3 regions of the Neobacillus sp. BP17 genome follow, and region 1 is predicted to be linked to each of the others. Evidence: predicted binding sites of a transcription regulator. Region 1 holds the regulator's gene; each other region holds the start of a gene.

Region 1 (4,554 bases):
TCCTGCCTTGTGAAACATCTTTAAAGCAGCTCGGTTGACAAGTGTTATCTTTGACTCTTGATCAACCGCGACTATTCCTTCTCTGACGGATTGAAGCATAGCGCTTCTTTCTTCTAATAATTTTGCGATCGCAAACGGCTCAAGCCCAAGTAAGATTTTTTTGATATATCTAGCTAAAATAACAGCCCCAAGAACACCGATTAATAGGCCGATCAGGGTTCCAATATAGATCCCAGTTCGGCTCTTTTTGACGGCCTTTTCCACATTATCCAGCGAAATCCCAACGGCCACTGCCCCGATTTGTTTCCCTTTTTCGTCCTTAATGGGTGTAAAAGAGCGTAATGAAGGTCCCAGCGATCCCTTTGATATTGACGCATGCTCTCTTCCTTTTAAAACAGGCCCTTCATCTCCACCCCTGAATGGCAACCCTATTTTTTTACTGTCGGGGTGGGATTTTCGAATGGCATTCATATCCATCACGACAATAAAGTAAACATTTGTAACTTTCCTCATTTCATTTGCATAGCTTTGAATGTCCTTTTCATCGCGTTTCCCACTCATCGCCTCAATCACAAGCGGACTATGTGCAACCATGCGAGCTACACTTCTTGCTTGCTCCGCCTGATTCTTTTCCGTCTCTGAAGCAATTCTGGAACTTATAAGTAAATCCGTTATCAACAGCGAAAAAGTAACCACTACACAAACGAAGACAATAATCACTGATTTTAAACTCCATCTGCCCCTTCTCATATTTCCCTCCAGCTGTACCGGGTGTCAGGCACCATCTTGATGCACCCCTTGATGACAATGTAATCATTCAGGTAAGTAAAGTAAACGCAAAAAAGCTGCAAAGCTTGCTATGACAGAACTTTGCAGCCTTGGAAGCTTTCTTTAGCTTATCAGTAATATAGCTCCTGCTAAAATAGGGGTCAGGACCATCGCACTTTTTAAAACGGGCTGAGGTGCAAAGTCCGTAAACTTAGCCCCGACATAAGAACCAATCATGGTTCCTGCCACCACTTCAAATAACAATGGGAAGTTCAAGTATCCTTGAAAATAATAGCCAGCTCCCCCTGCTAAAGCGATGGGCAGAATAACAAGCATGGTTGTACCCACAGATTGTTTAAGCGTAAGTCCCAAGATTAAAAGCAGTCCGATTTGAATGAACGGTGCAGCACCAATCCCAAATGTCCCAGACAACAACCCGGTAACCAAACCGACTAGCGCTGCTTTCTTAATGAGAAGAAGGTTGCTCGGTTCGTCTTTTTTATAGTTTGCCTTAATTTTTTGAACGATAAACAATCGTACGACCAAGATCATAGCTGATAGAAACAACATCCCTGCGGTTAACCAATGCAAGGAATGGATGGGAATCAAACCAGCAAGCTTTGAACCAATAAAGGAAGCAATCGACCCAAAGCCTCCGACAATTAGACCCGTTTTAATCGAAATATTTCCTTGTCGAAAATGACTGTACGCACCTGACAAGGTAGTAAACACCATGGCAGCTAAAGATGTCCCTAACGCTACATGGATGGGAACTCCAAAACCCACTGTTAAAATGGCAATAATAAAGCCAGAACCTCCTGCTCCGACAAATCCTAATAATACCCCAAGTACAAACATAGTCAGCACGATCGCCAACTTCATCCCCTCCAATTGCAAAAACCCTAGATGTCACTCTAGGGAATGTGTGATCTATAATCCCGATAGTAATCGCTTGCAAATAAACTACCTACATCTTAGTCCAGCCCTCAGTATTTTGATAGATTATGTAATTAAAAAAAGCAAGCATACAAAAGAGCTCTCCACAAATATTGTGAAAAGCTCTTAACTAAATTACTATTCTTCTTCCTCTAATTCCACCGTCGGATAATGCTTTAAAAAATAAACAAGCGATTGCAGTTCCACTGCTAAGTCAATATGATGGACTCTAATTTGCGGGGGAACATTTAAGCGTGCTGGCGTAAAGTTTAATATTCCCTTTATATTTGCACTCACAAGTCGATCAGTAATCATCTGTGCAACTGGGGCTGGAACCGTTAATATCGCAACGGATATACCTCCCTCAGATAAAACCTTCTCCAATTCATCCATATGATAAACCGGGACCTCGCGAATTTTTGTTCCCATTTTTTCTGGATCCACATCAAAGGCACATTCTATTTTCGTGTTATTATTCTTTAAAAAATTATAGTTTAAAAATGCCGTGCCCAGATTTCCTACCCCTATTAAAGCAACCTTTGTTAATTCATCCTGGTCCAAGGTTTTACGAAAGAAGGAAATCAAATAATTGACATTATACCCATAACCTTTTTTTCCTAATGCTCCGAAATAAGAAAAATCGCGGCGAATCGTGGCTGAGTCGACCTTTACGGCTTCACTTAGTTCGGCTGATGAAACCCTTTGCTTACCGGAAGAATGCAGGTTTTTAAGAAATCGGTAATAAAGGGGCAGCCGTTTGGCTGTCGCCTGTGGTATTTTCATTGTTTCATTACTCATAATCTCCCACACCCCATGGATAATTTAGTTAAAAATCATTTAACTTTTTCGTTTCTCTTAAAATCACCATTTTTACCGCCTGTTTTTTCGACAAGATATGTAGGGCCAATCACCATACCTTTATCAACTGCTTTACACATATCATAAACCGTTAAAGCGCATGCTGACGCAGCTGTTAACGCTTCCATTTCTACACCTGTATTCCCCTTGGTTTTAACGGCTGCCGATATATTTAAGCGATAATTCTCTTCTGTGTCCTGCTCCCAGGAAAAAGATATATTAACCCCCGTTAAGGGAATCGGATGACACATCGGAATCAAATCCCACGTCTTCTTTGCTGCCATGACCGCAGCTACCTGTGCCACTGCTAAGACATCACCTTTTTTTATCGCGTGATTCGTAATTCTATCGTAAATTTCTTTCCTAACTGTAATACTGGAATGAGCAAGTGCCGTCCGTGCTGTTTCTGGCTTATCACTGACATCGACCATTTTTGCTCGGCCTTCTTCATTAAAATGCGTTAATTCTGCCATATAAATAATCCTCCCTTCAAATCATACACTATTTTTCCTTATCTGTCTGTGAAACTTTGAACGAAATTCAAGGTTTTTGCCGATTTAACACCTTCATCCACCTAATCTGCGCCTCAGTTTATTGCCGATATACGGGGAATAAGGTACACTAAACCTATGTAATAGAGGTGAAAAAGAATGATTTTGTTACAGGTTAATCAACTACAAAAATATTATGGTGCTGACCTAATTTTATCGAATATTAAATTAGAATTACAAACTCGAGACCGTGTGGCTCTAGTTGGTCGCAACGGGGCAGGAAAATCAACATTATTGAAGATTATTGCTGGCCACTTGTCACATGATGGCGGTGAAATCATCAAACCAAAAGAAGTAATGATTGGCTATTTAGCCCAAAATACTGGTTTAGAGTCCACTTTGTCGATATGGGACGAGATGTTGACTGTATTTGAACCGCTGCGTTTAATGGAAAAGTCACTTCGGGCCCTTGAAGAGCAAATGGCCGATCCTAATGTATTTGATGATACTGGAAGATACGAGAGAATCCTAAAAGAGTACGACCATCTTCAAGTGAAATTTAAGGAGCAGGGTGGATATCAATACGAGGCAGAGCTCCGTTCTGTACTCCATGGGTTAAATTTCCCTGATAAATCCTTGATGATATCAAGTTTAAGCGGCGGACAGAAAACGCGTCTTGCCCTTGGTAAACTGCTATTAACTAAGCCCGATATCTTAATATTGGACGAGCCGACCAACCATCTTGATATTGATACCCTGTCCTGGCTGGAGCAATATTTACAAAGTTATCACGGGGCCATTTTGATTGTTTCCCATGACCGCTATTTTTTAGATAAGGTGGTTACGCAGGTATATGAAGTGTCCCGTAAGCAAATCCAACGATTCACAGGCAACTATAGTTCCTACCTAGATCAAAAAGCGGCCAATTATGAGCGTGATTTAAAGCTTTTTGAAAAGCAACAGCAAGAGGTGGCAGATCTTCAGGATTTTATCAACCGGAATTTGGCACGTGCATCAACGACCAAACGAGCCCAAAGCCGCCGCAAAAAGTTAGAGAAGATGGAACTGATGGACCGCCCCTTAGGAGATGAAAAATCGGCAAACTTCTCGTTTGAAATTGAAAAACAAAGCGGCAATGACGTGTTAACGGTCGATTCCCTTGCTGTCGGTTATCAGGGCGAAAAGGTCTCAGAAGCCATTTCTTTTCGTGCCTATAAAGGAGAAAGCATTGCCTTAGTTGGCCCAAATGGAATTGGTAAATCAACCTTATTAAAAACAATTATTAAAAAGCTTCCTGCCCTAGACGGAACCATTCTCTATGGAACAAACCTTTCCATCGGATATTACGATCAGGAACAGGCTGAATTAACTTCCAATAAGCGTGTTTTGAATGAACTCTGGGATGATTACCCGTTAAAAAACGAAAAAGAGATTCGAACGGTTCTTGGTAATTTCTTATTTTCCGGTGATGATGTCTTAAAAATTGTCTCCACTTTAAGCG
Region 2 (4,554 bases), 2.1 Mb from region 1:
TTTGGAGCAGTAAGTGCAATAATAACAATAAGTGCAGTAATCAGCTTCATATCACCTGGGTCTAAGAAATCTACACGCAAGGCTAACGTTACAACAATTCGATAAATAATGGAACCGCCAATCACAGCAAGTGTTGTCCGAGCGATTGTTTTTGTACCAAAAAGGGCTTCACCAATAATAACGGAAGCTAGGCCAATCACAATCATCCCGATTCCCATACCTACGTCTGCAAATCCACCTTGTTGGGCAATCAGAGCACCTGAAAATGCTACTAATGCATTAGATAAACCTAAGCCAAACACAACAAGAAGATTGGTATTAGCAGAAAGGCTGCGAATCATACGTTTATTATCTCCAGTTGCTCTAACAGCAAGACCAATTTCCGTCCTTAGGAACAAATCCGTCAGGAATTTAATCACAAATGTAACGATAATCATAAAAAGAAGAATTCCCCATGTTTCCGGCAGGCTGTCACCGAGACCGACCAAGGAAAGAATATTATTGAAGAATGAATCAATTCCTGTCTTTTCAAAAAATCCACTGATTTTCGTAAAAGCTGTATCTGTATTTAATAAAGGGATATTGGAACGTCCCATAATTCTCAGATTTATTGAATAAAGTGCAATCATCATTAAAATACCGGAAAGCAAGTTGTTAATCTTTCCAAATGTGTGCAGAAGTCCTGTCAAACATCCTGCTGCGAAACCTGCAAATAGTGCCATAATTGTAGCTAAAAATGGATCGGTACCATTCGCAATCATTACCGCTGAAATTGCTGCCCCAGTGACAAAACTCCCATCAACCGTTAAATCTGGAAAATCCAGAATACGAAAGGAAAGATATACGCCCAGTGCCATAATCGCGTAGATGATACCTGCTTCAAATGATCCAAATATGGCTGTAAACATTGAGATCATCCTTTCTTTAATCATTAAGCATCCGTCTTAGATGCAAAATTTTATGTAGTGACAAAGAGGCAGCCTTCTAAATGAAGGCTCCTCATTGAAAAATATTATTTATTTACCTTCGTAGAACTCACCTAAACTACTCCAAGCATCATTGACTTTTAAACCTTGAGCTTCAGCAGCCTTCTTGTTAATTACAAGCTTTAAGCTATTAGGAAGTTCAACAGGAATTTCAGATGCTTTCTTTTTGCCGCTTAAAATGTCAGCTGCCATAATCCCAGATTGATAGCCAAGATCGTAATAACTAAATCCACTCGCAGCAACCGCGCCTTTTTTCATAGAATCTAGTTCACCAACGAACAATGGGATTTTCTTACTGTTTGCAACGGCGATAACTGAGTCAAGTGCAGTAACAACAGTATTATCAGTAGGAATGTAGATGGCATCAACGCGTCCAACTAATGATTCTGAGGCTTGCTTCACTTCTGCTGTAGTAGAAACAGATACTTTTACTAGCTTAGCACCCTTCTCTTTAACAATCTTTTCAACTTCTTCCACCTGAACAACTGAATTTTGTTCCCCTGAGTTATAGATGACCCCAACATTTTTCGCTTTCACTTCGTCAGTAATAAAGCTGATTGTCTTTTTCGTTGCTTCTGGATGGTTATCTGTTGTTCCAGTAATGTTTTTGCCTGGTTTATCAAAAGCCTCTACCAATCCAGCACCCACTGGGTCTGTTACTGAAGTGAAGATAATCGGAATATCTTTGGTAGCATTCAATGCAGCCGTTGCACTAGGCGTAGCATTAGCAAAGATTAAATCTACTTTGTCTCCGACAAAATTATTCGCAATTGTTTGCGTGTTGTTCATGTCTGCTTGAGCGTTTTGTTCATCAAAGCTAACTTTAATTCCTTTATCTTTTAGAGCCTTTTTAAAACCCTCTGTCGCTGCATCTAAAGATGGGTGTGGTGCAAATTGGGTAATACCTACTTTGAATTCCTTATCTGCTCCCCCTTTTTCAGTTCCGCCTGCGGATTCTTTACTTCCACACCCTGCAAGCAGCATCATTCCTGCTAAAGCAATTGAAAATACTTTTCCTTTTTTCTTCACTAGCTAAGTCCCCCTCAAATACTAAAATATTAATTTTCAAAAAATTGAATATATTAAAAATTATTCTAGTATCTTTTTGAAGGAAAATCAATAGATATCGCAAAAATATTTTTTCGCTTTAAAGCAACATAAATGGAATTCTATTCTTTCCTATTATTAATAACAGATTTCTTTCTGCAAAAAATAAAATGCCTCCATGTTAAATGAAGGCATTTTAAAAATTATCTTTTGAAAAATATTATTTTTACCAATCTCGGGTATTTTCAAGTAAAAGGTCGATTTCAACTTTTTTAACAATATTATTATTTTTCTCAGATGTTAGATTTGACGTTGCTTCTAGTAATTTGTCTATATCGATTAGTACAGTACCCATTTCTAACCTCCTGAATGTTAGTTTGTTATTATTTGATAAATCATTCGACAACCTCAATGAAAATAATGGGGGTACTTTTTCAATTAATCTCAAAAAAAATAAAAAAGAGCTAATACTTATGATAGATACCCTAGTGAAAGTATGATATTTTTCACTAATTTCTCATAAAAAGGTGTTTACAATGGAAAATGAAATGAAACAAGCGGTTGGGGGACTGCTTGTTTGATTATTTTTTTATGGGAGGGTTTACTATGTACCAATCTATTGCGTGGTACGCTACATTATTTTTCGTGTTCCTTATCGCACTAGCATTTTCGTTTGTGTACGGGGAATCGAGAAAACTAAAAGAGTATGGATCTATTCAGGAAAAAGGCTATAAAATTCGTAAATTCTATTTTCTTGGATTACTAGCCATTATGGGATTTGCTTCTGCAATTTCACTAAGCAAACTTCCTTACCACGACCAGCACGTACAGGCAAAAGAAAATGGCAAGGTTGTTGAGGTTAGTGGGATACAGTTTGCCTGGGAATTAAGTAATGAAAACTTTACTGTGGGGGAGCCTGTCCAGTTTCGTGTTACAAGTAAAGATGTCACCCATGGGTTTGGGCTGTATGATGAAAAACTGCATTTAATCGCACAAACTCAAGCGATGCCCGACTATACAAATATTATTTCTATTACATTTAAAAAACCGGGAACATATAAAATTATGTGTTTAGAATATTGCAGCACTGGCCACCATGTCATGATTAAAGACATTGTTGTCAAGCCAAAGGGAGGTAATTAATATGGAAAGTAAAGCTCGGAAACAGATTAAAAAAGGCGTTGCATTTTCATTGATGGTTACCTCTGTGGTTCTGGTTTTCATGATGGTTTTCGGAGTGATGATGTTATTAAATCAAGGAAATGTCGTAAAAATTTCTCCTCAATTGTTTTATAAAGTAATGACCATTCACGGAACAGGAATGATCGGTATCGCCGCACTGGGCGGAAGCGCCATCATGTGGTATTATTTATCGAAATATATTCATTTGAATCCAAAGGTTTTCTTTACCAACCTCATCTTATCTTTGATTGGTGTGGTTATGATACTTGCCGCTATTTTTGTTTTTAATTTTTCTGATGGTTGGACATTCCTTTATCCCCTTCCATCTGCCTCAGCAAAACTAAATGGATCAGCAGGTGCACTATTCTTTTTATTTGGGCTGTTACTGTTAGGCATTGGCTATTTGGTCATGTATTTTTATTTAGCAGCAAGGCTGATCAAAGAATATGGCGGTCTAGGTAAATCACTAGGCTGGGATTATATTTTCAGGGGCAAAAAGGGATATGGACCACCTGCTGCTGTTGTTGCCACAACGATGGTCATTATCGCTAACTCCACTGGAATCTTAGCAGGTGCTACAGTCATAGTTGAATCAATTGTTAATATACTTAATCCAAAGTTCACCTTCGATCCAATGCTCGCAAAACACTTAACCTATGCATTTGGCCATATTTTTGCTAATTGCACCATTTATATGGCAGTTATTGCTGTCTATGAAGTGCTCTCTGAATATACTGGACGTCCCTGGAAATCCAATAAAGCCTTCCTAATTGCATGGAATTTTTCCACTCTGTTTACTTTAATGATTTATACACACCATTTGTTAATGGATTTTGCAGTCCCAAGATGGATGTTAATTATCGGTCAAATATTTTCTTATGCAAATGGTTTACCAGTCATGGTTGTCACTGCATATGGAGCATTGATGATTGTGTTCCGCTCGGCTGTTAAATGGGACTTTGCTTCAAGTATGATGTTTTTGGCAATGTTCGGATGGGTCGCAGGTGCAGTACCTGCGATTATCGATGCTACAATCGTGGTGAACCATGTGATGCACAATACGAAATGGGTGCCAGGCCATTTCCACACGTACATGGGAATGGGTGTTATTGCGATGATCTTCGGTTTTATGTATTATTTCACAAGAACTGAAGGAACACAAAAGCAAAAGGGAATCGATAATTTGGCTATCTCTACCTATTTTTTCTTCTTTACGGGTTTAGCAGGCTCATTCCTTTATGCTGGAAAAATAAGTACCCCGCGTCGCTGGGCTGAACACTTACCAGAGTGGACAGGAGCGGATCAAGTTGGAGCACTGTGCGGGGTCTTAATTATCATC
Region 3 (4,554 bases), 2.0 Mb from region 1:
ATCGTCAGCTGAATCAATGCCAGGTGTATCCATAATGACAGTATGTTCGGGCAGACCCGTATCACTGTGACTTATTTCGATTTCTTCAATTTGATCGCCGTCTTTACAATAATTCTTTACTAATTCATAATCATAAGGAGCTAAATATAAACGAGGTGTTTCATTTTTGAAGAAGACTTTGGCGTATTCTTCCCCTGCTTTTACTTTCACCAAGTTTGCACTAGTAGGAATTGGACTCGATGGCAGTAATTTTTCACCCACTAGTTGGTTAATCATTGTCGATTTCCCTGCAGAAAAATGACCGCAAAAAGCTATTAGAAACTCTCTGTTCTCTAACTTTTTGGCTAATTGTTTAATTTTTTTTGCATGTTCAAAATCCTCTTGATTCATTAAATATTCATAGATTGAAACGATCTTCGATTTCAATGTCTGGATGGCTTCTTCTTGGTTCGCTATTTTTACCATTACTTATTCCCCTTAACAACTTTGTAATATTTTTTATTTTATACGATAATTCAAACTTTTCCTATCCTGATACATTTTTTCTTAAAACAAATTTTTCCCAAAAACGACAAAAAGCCAAGGTTACCGGCCTTGGCTCAAAAAAGTAGATATTTATTTTTAATGGGTAACATTTTTTAACACGTGCTTCATGACAAATGCATAAATAATAACCGTTCCGCCAACTAAAGCAAAAGCCATATGTAACACCTTCCTTATCAAGGTTGTTGAGAATGATTTTCATTGTTAATCAAATTTTAACATAGGTGATAATCATTTTCAATAGTCCTAATCAAATTGTCACACTTTTTTAACAACTTTAGGGAGAAAACGATTACGATCCTGAAATATCCCTTCATATTCCGTCAGTTCCATAAGCGCTTTTTCTTCTTCAGTAATCCGAACTATAAGGATAATGCTATTTAGGATAGTAAAGAGGCACGCCGTTATATAGCAGTTGAATAATAAAGGTACCACAGCTATTTCCATCGCAACCACAAAATAATTGGGATGTCTGATATAAAGATAAGGACCTTTTTTTATCACCTTTGCATCTCGCAAAACAATTATCTTCGTGTTCCAATACCTTCCAAGTGAAATAATCACCCAAATCCTCATGATTTGCATCAATAAGAAAATTGATAAGAGGATCGGCCAAAAATAAGAGAGTTCCCTATTCCCATAAACTTTTTCAGCAACTAGGCAAATAAAGAACAGTACATGCATCAAAACCATCAATCGATAATGTTTTTTACCAAATTCGATAGCACCTTGGTTCTTCATCCATTTTTCATTCCGTTTTGCGATACAAAGTTCAACCACACGTTGAAAAATAATGAAGCCAATGATGATTTCGAATACAAGAAATCCCTCCATTTACCTCCACCTCATTAAATGCAGTTCTGAACTAAACCCTGGCCCAAGAGCAGTACCAAGACCATAGGCACCTTTTGGAATTTCTTTCTCCATGAATCGTTTCAGCACAAAAAGGATTGTCGCTGAAGACATATTTCCAAACTGTTTTAGCACATCAAGTGAAACCTTTGTCATTGTGGGAGGAATTTCTAATGATTTTACATAAGCATCGATTACCTTTTTTCCACCTGGATGGGCAATAAAATAGTTAATTGTTTCAAGTTCTACATGATTTTCTACTAGAAACTCGGTTACATTCGGCTTCAGCCAATTTTCAATTATATGAGGAATATCGCGAGAAAAAACGACATATAACCCGTTACTCTTTATATCCCATCCCATCACATCTAAGGAATCCGGCATAAGTGTTGACTGAGTTGCAATAATGAAGGGTGAGGTCTTCTTCTTTCTGTATTCACAATAATTTGAATCATCACCGCAAACTAACGCACAGGCAACACCATCAGCAAATAAGGATGTACCTATGAAATTACTTTTCGATAGATCATTACGTTGAAAGGTCAAGCTGCAAAGTTCCACAGAGAGTACAAGTACCTTTGCTTTCGGAAAAGCAAGGCAGTATTCACGGGCTCTTGATAACCCTGCAGCACCACCTGCACAACCAAGTCCCCATATTGGAACCCTCTTAGTATGAGGCAGGAAGGGAAGTAAGTTCATAATTCTCGCTTCGATGCTTGGAGTAGCAATTCCGGTGGTTGAAATAAAAAAAATGGCGTCAATCTCCTGATAAGGGATTTCCCTTGTTAAGAAATCAGAATTATATAAACACTTCTCGATTGCTTCTCTTCCAAGTTCAACCGCTGACTCAATATAAGCCGTATTTTTTTCTTCAAACGTTTTATCTTCTTTAAACCAATCAATATTTTTTACAAAATGCCTTTTTTCAATTTGGCCATTTTGAAAGGCGCGTAAAAGTCTTTCAATGTCCTTAAAAGAATCGGAAAACAGCTCGCGGGCAAACTCCGATGCTTGATTTTGGTTTACTTCAAATGGCGGCGTTACCTCTGCAACTGAAATTATCGTCGGCATATCTTATCTCCTTCGAGCTATGTAAGGGTATTTTTTCCAGCTTGAAGATATTTATGCAGAAAGGTCAGCACATAAAAAAAAGCCCCCTTTAAGGGAGAAACCGAAGTTTCTCTATAAGGGAGCAAACGTTTTGAAGGTTGTTGCTGTGCTCTTAAATTATATAATGGATGCTAATTTCGTTCATTAGCTAATGTTTTCCAATTTCAACTTCCTAAAGAAAAGCAAGAAATATGCTTTTCTTGATCTAATTTTTATCAGGCTGCTTTTGAACTTCAATCTTAATTTTATTTTTTACTACAGTTCCACAAATTTTACAAATTTCCACATTGTCATACAAGAGACGACATCGTTCGCAATAATATTTTTCCACAAAAATCCACTCTTTTCTAGAGGAAAATAAGATTTATTATTATCATATTTTCGAACTTCGAGAGTGTGACATTGATTCCAAAAGATATCTTTTTATCGTTTATGAAGGATTATTCAATTACTTTTATCACAGAGGAAGTGTGATAGTTCACATTTTATTCACAAATACCCTGGGGTGATTGTGATATAAATCACTGTTATATCAATTTTATAATATTAACATAGTAGATACCTAAGGAATGAACAATTCGTGAACTATGATATTTGTTATTTTTTCATCACAATTGTTTTGTATTATGAAAGAGAACTAATCAATTATTTTATTACTCTGAAGGGAGTGCGGGGGATGGCGAAGGCGGAACTTAAAACAAACAATAAAACAGAAATTGAAGACAGCTCTTCTCTTAAAGGGACATTAGCGTCCGTTTTCTTATTAGGAGCTTTTATTGTTGTTACTTGGGTAAGTGTCTATTACTTATTTGTTGATCGTTTTTAATGATTGAAGGGGGAAAAGATTATGCATATGCATAAATTCGAAAAAATTTGGCTAACCTTTGGAATTGGCGCTCTGGTTGTTTTCTTAACAACTGTAGGTGTAAGCGCGTTCTATCTTGGCAACAAGCCGCCGAGCTGTTTAACGACGATTAATGTAGATAAGGTCGATCAAACGAAACCCTTTGATAAACCGGGATTACATAAGGTTGAAGGGAAAGATTGGGACTATGAGTTAGTCTATGTTGCTTCGGCTTTCTCCTATAATCCAGTAAAAGTGGAAGTACCACTTGGAGCAAAGGTGAAAGTTATTGCTACAACCAAAGACGTCGTCCATGGCTTTGAGGTTGCGGGAACAAATATCAACATGATGCTGGAGCCTGGTTATGTCAGTGAATATACGACAACATTTGATAAAGCAGGAGAATATTTAATTGTTTGTAATGAATATTGTGGTGCTGGACATCATTTAATGAGTTCGATGATTGAGGTGAAAAAATAATGACTAACTCCATAACAACGAAAGTAAAAGTGGACCCGCGAGATGCAAAGCTTTCAATGGCGCATTTTTTTGTTGCCTTCTCTGCTCTTGCACTTGGAGGTTTAATGGGGCTATTACAAACCCTTGTCCGTTCCGGAAAATGGGAGCTTCCATGGGGCATTGATTATTACCAAATCCTTACTGTCCATGGTGTGTTAATGGGATTGGTTTTAACGACGTTTTTTATTATGGGATTTCAATATGCTGCGGTAAGCAGAACCACTGGAGGTCATTCAATTGCTGCCCGCCGAACTGGCTGGATCGGTTTTTGGATAATGTTAGTAGGAACTTTAATGGCAGCAACCATGGTTTTACTTAAAGAAGCTTCAGTACTTTACACTTTTTATGCACCACTAAAAGCACATTGGATTTTTTACTTAGGTTTAACGTTTGTAGTAATTGGAAGCTGGATTGATGGTTCGGCTCAAATCATGACCTATGCAAAATGGCGGAAAAACAATCCAGGTCAGCCAAGTCCATTATTGAGTTTTATGGCTGTAATAAATACTGTCATGTGGATTATTGCTACATTGGGCGTTGCAGCAACGGTATTGTTCCAATTACTTCCTTGGTCGCTTGGATTAGTGGATACTGTTGATGTATTAGTAAGTCGGACTTTATTTTGGTATTTTGGTCACCCACTCGTTTATTTCTGGCTTTTACCTGCGTACATGTGCTGGTATGCG

Evidence for each region. Region 1 encodes Rex, which represses fermentation and respiration genes when NADH is low (regulators of the CRP and FNR family bind a similar motif). Its sites were predicted from a motif close to TTGTGAAATATTTCACAA; they were not measured.
Region 2: AC4QJR_RS18590 (cytochrome c oxidase subunit II) is a predicted target of Rex. The motif match lies at 2,528-2,545, and genes of this name have one in related genera.
Region 3: AC4QJR_RS19315 (cytochrome c oxidase subunit 2A) is a predicted target of Rex. The motif match lies at 2,972-2,989, and genes of this name have one in related genera.

Annotation. Positions count from the first base shown of each region.
Region 1 covers NZ_CM184198.1:237,167-241,720, reverse strand. Annotated here, with positions in the region: gene dcuS (DcuS/MalK family sensor histidine kinase) at 1-750, opposite strand, end outside; gene AC4QJR_RS01315 (sulfite exporter TauE/SafE family protein) at 892-1,644, opposite strand; gene AC4QJR_RS01310 (redox-sensing transcriptional repressor Rex) at 1,843-2,502, opposite strand; gene moaC (cyclic pyranopterin monophosphate synthase MoaC) at 2,538-3,035, opposite strand; gene AC4QJR_RS01300 (ABC transporter ATP-binding protein) at 3,213-4,554, shown strand, end outside.
Region 2 covers NZ_CM184198.1:3,836,622-3,841,175, forward strand. Annotated here, with positions in the region: gene AC4QJR_RS18575 (ABC transporter permease) at 1-908, opposite strand, end outside; gene AC4QJR_RS18580 (ABC transporter substrate-binding protein) at 1,017-2,015, opposite strand; gene AC4QJR_RS18585 (hypothetical protein) at 2,260-2,388, opposite strand; gene AC4QJR_RS18590 (cytochrome c oxidase subunit II) at 2,640-3,176, shown strand; gene AC4QJR_RS18595 (cbb3-type cytochrome c oxidase subunit I) at 3,178-4,554, shown strand, end outside.
Region 3 covers NZ_CM184198.1:3,976,099-3,980,652, forward strand. Annotated here, with positions in the region: gene AC4QJR_RS19300 (dynamin family protein) at 1-465, opposite strand, end outside; gene AC4QJR_RS19305 (isoprenylcysteine carboxyl methyltransferase family protein) at 802-1,377, opposite strand; gene AC4QJR_RS19310 (type III polyketide synthase) at 1,378-2,466, opposite strand; gene AC4QJR_RS19315 (cytochrome c oxidase subunit 2A) at 3,182-3,331, shown strand; gene AC4QJR_RS19320 (cytochrome c oxidase subunit II) at 3,353-3,829, shown strand; gene AC4QJR_RS19325 (b(o/a)3-type cytochrome-c oxidase subunit 1) at 3,829-4,554, shown strand, end outside.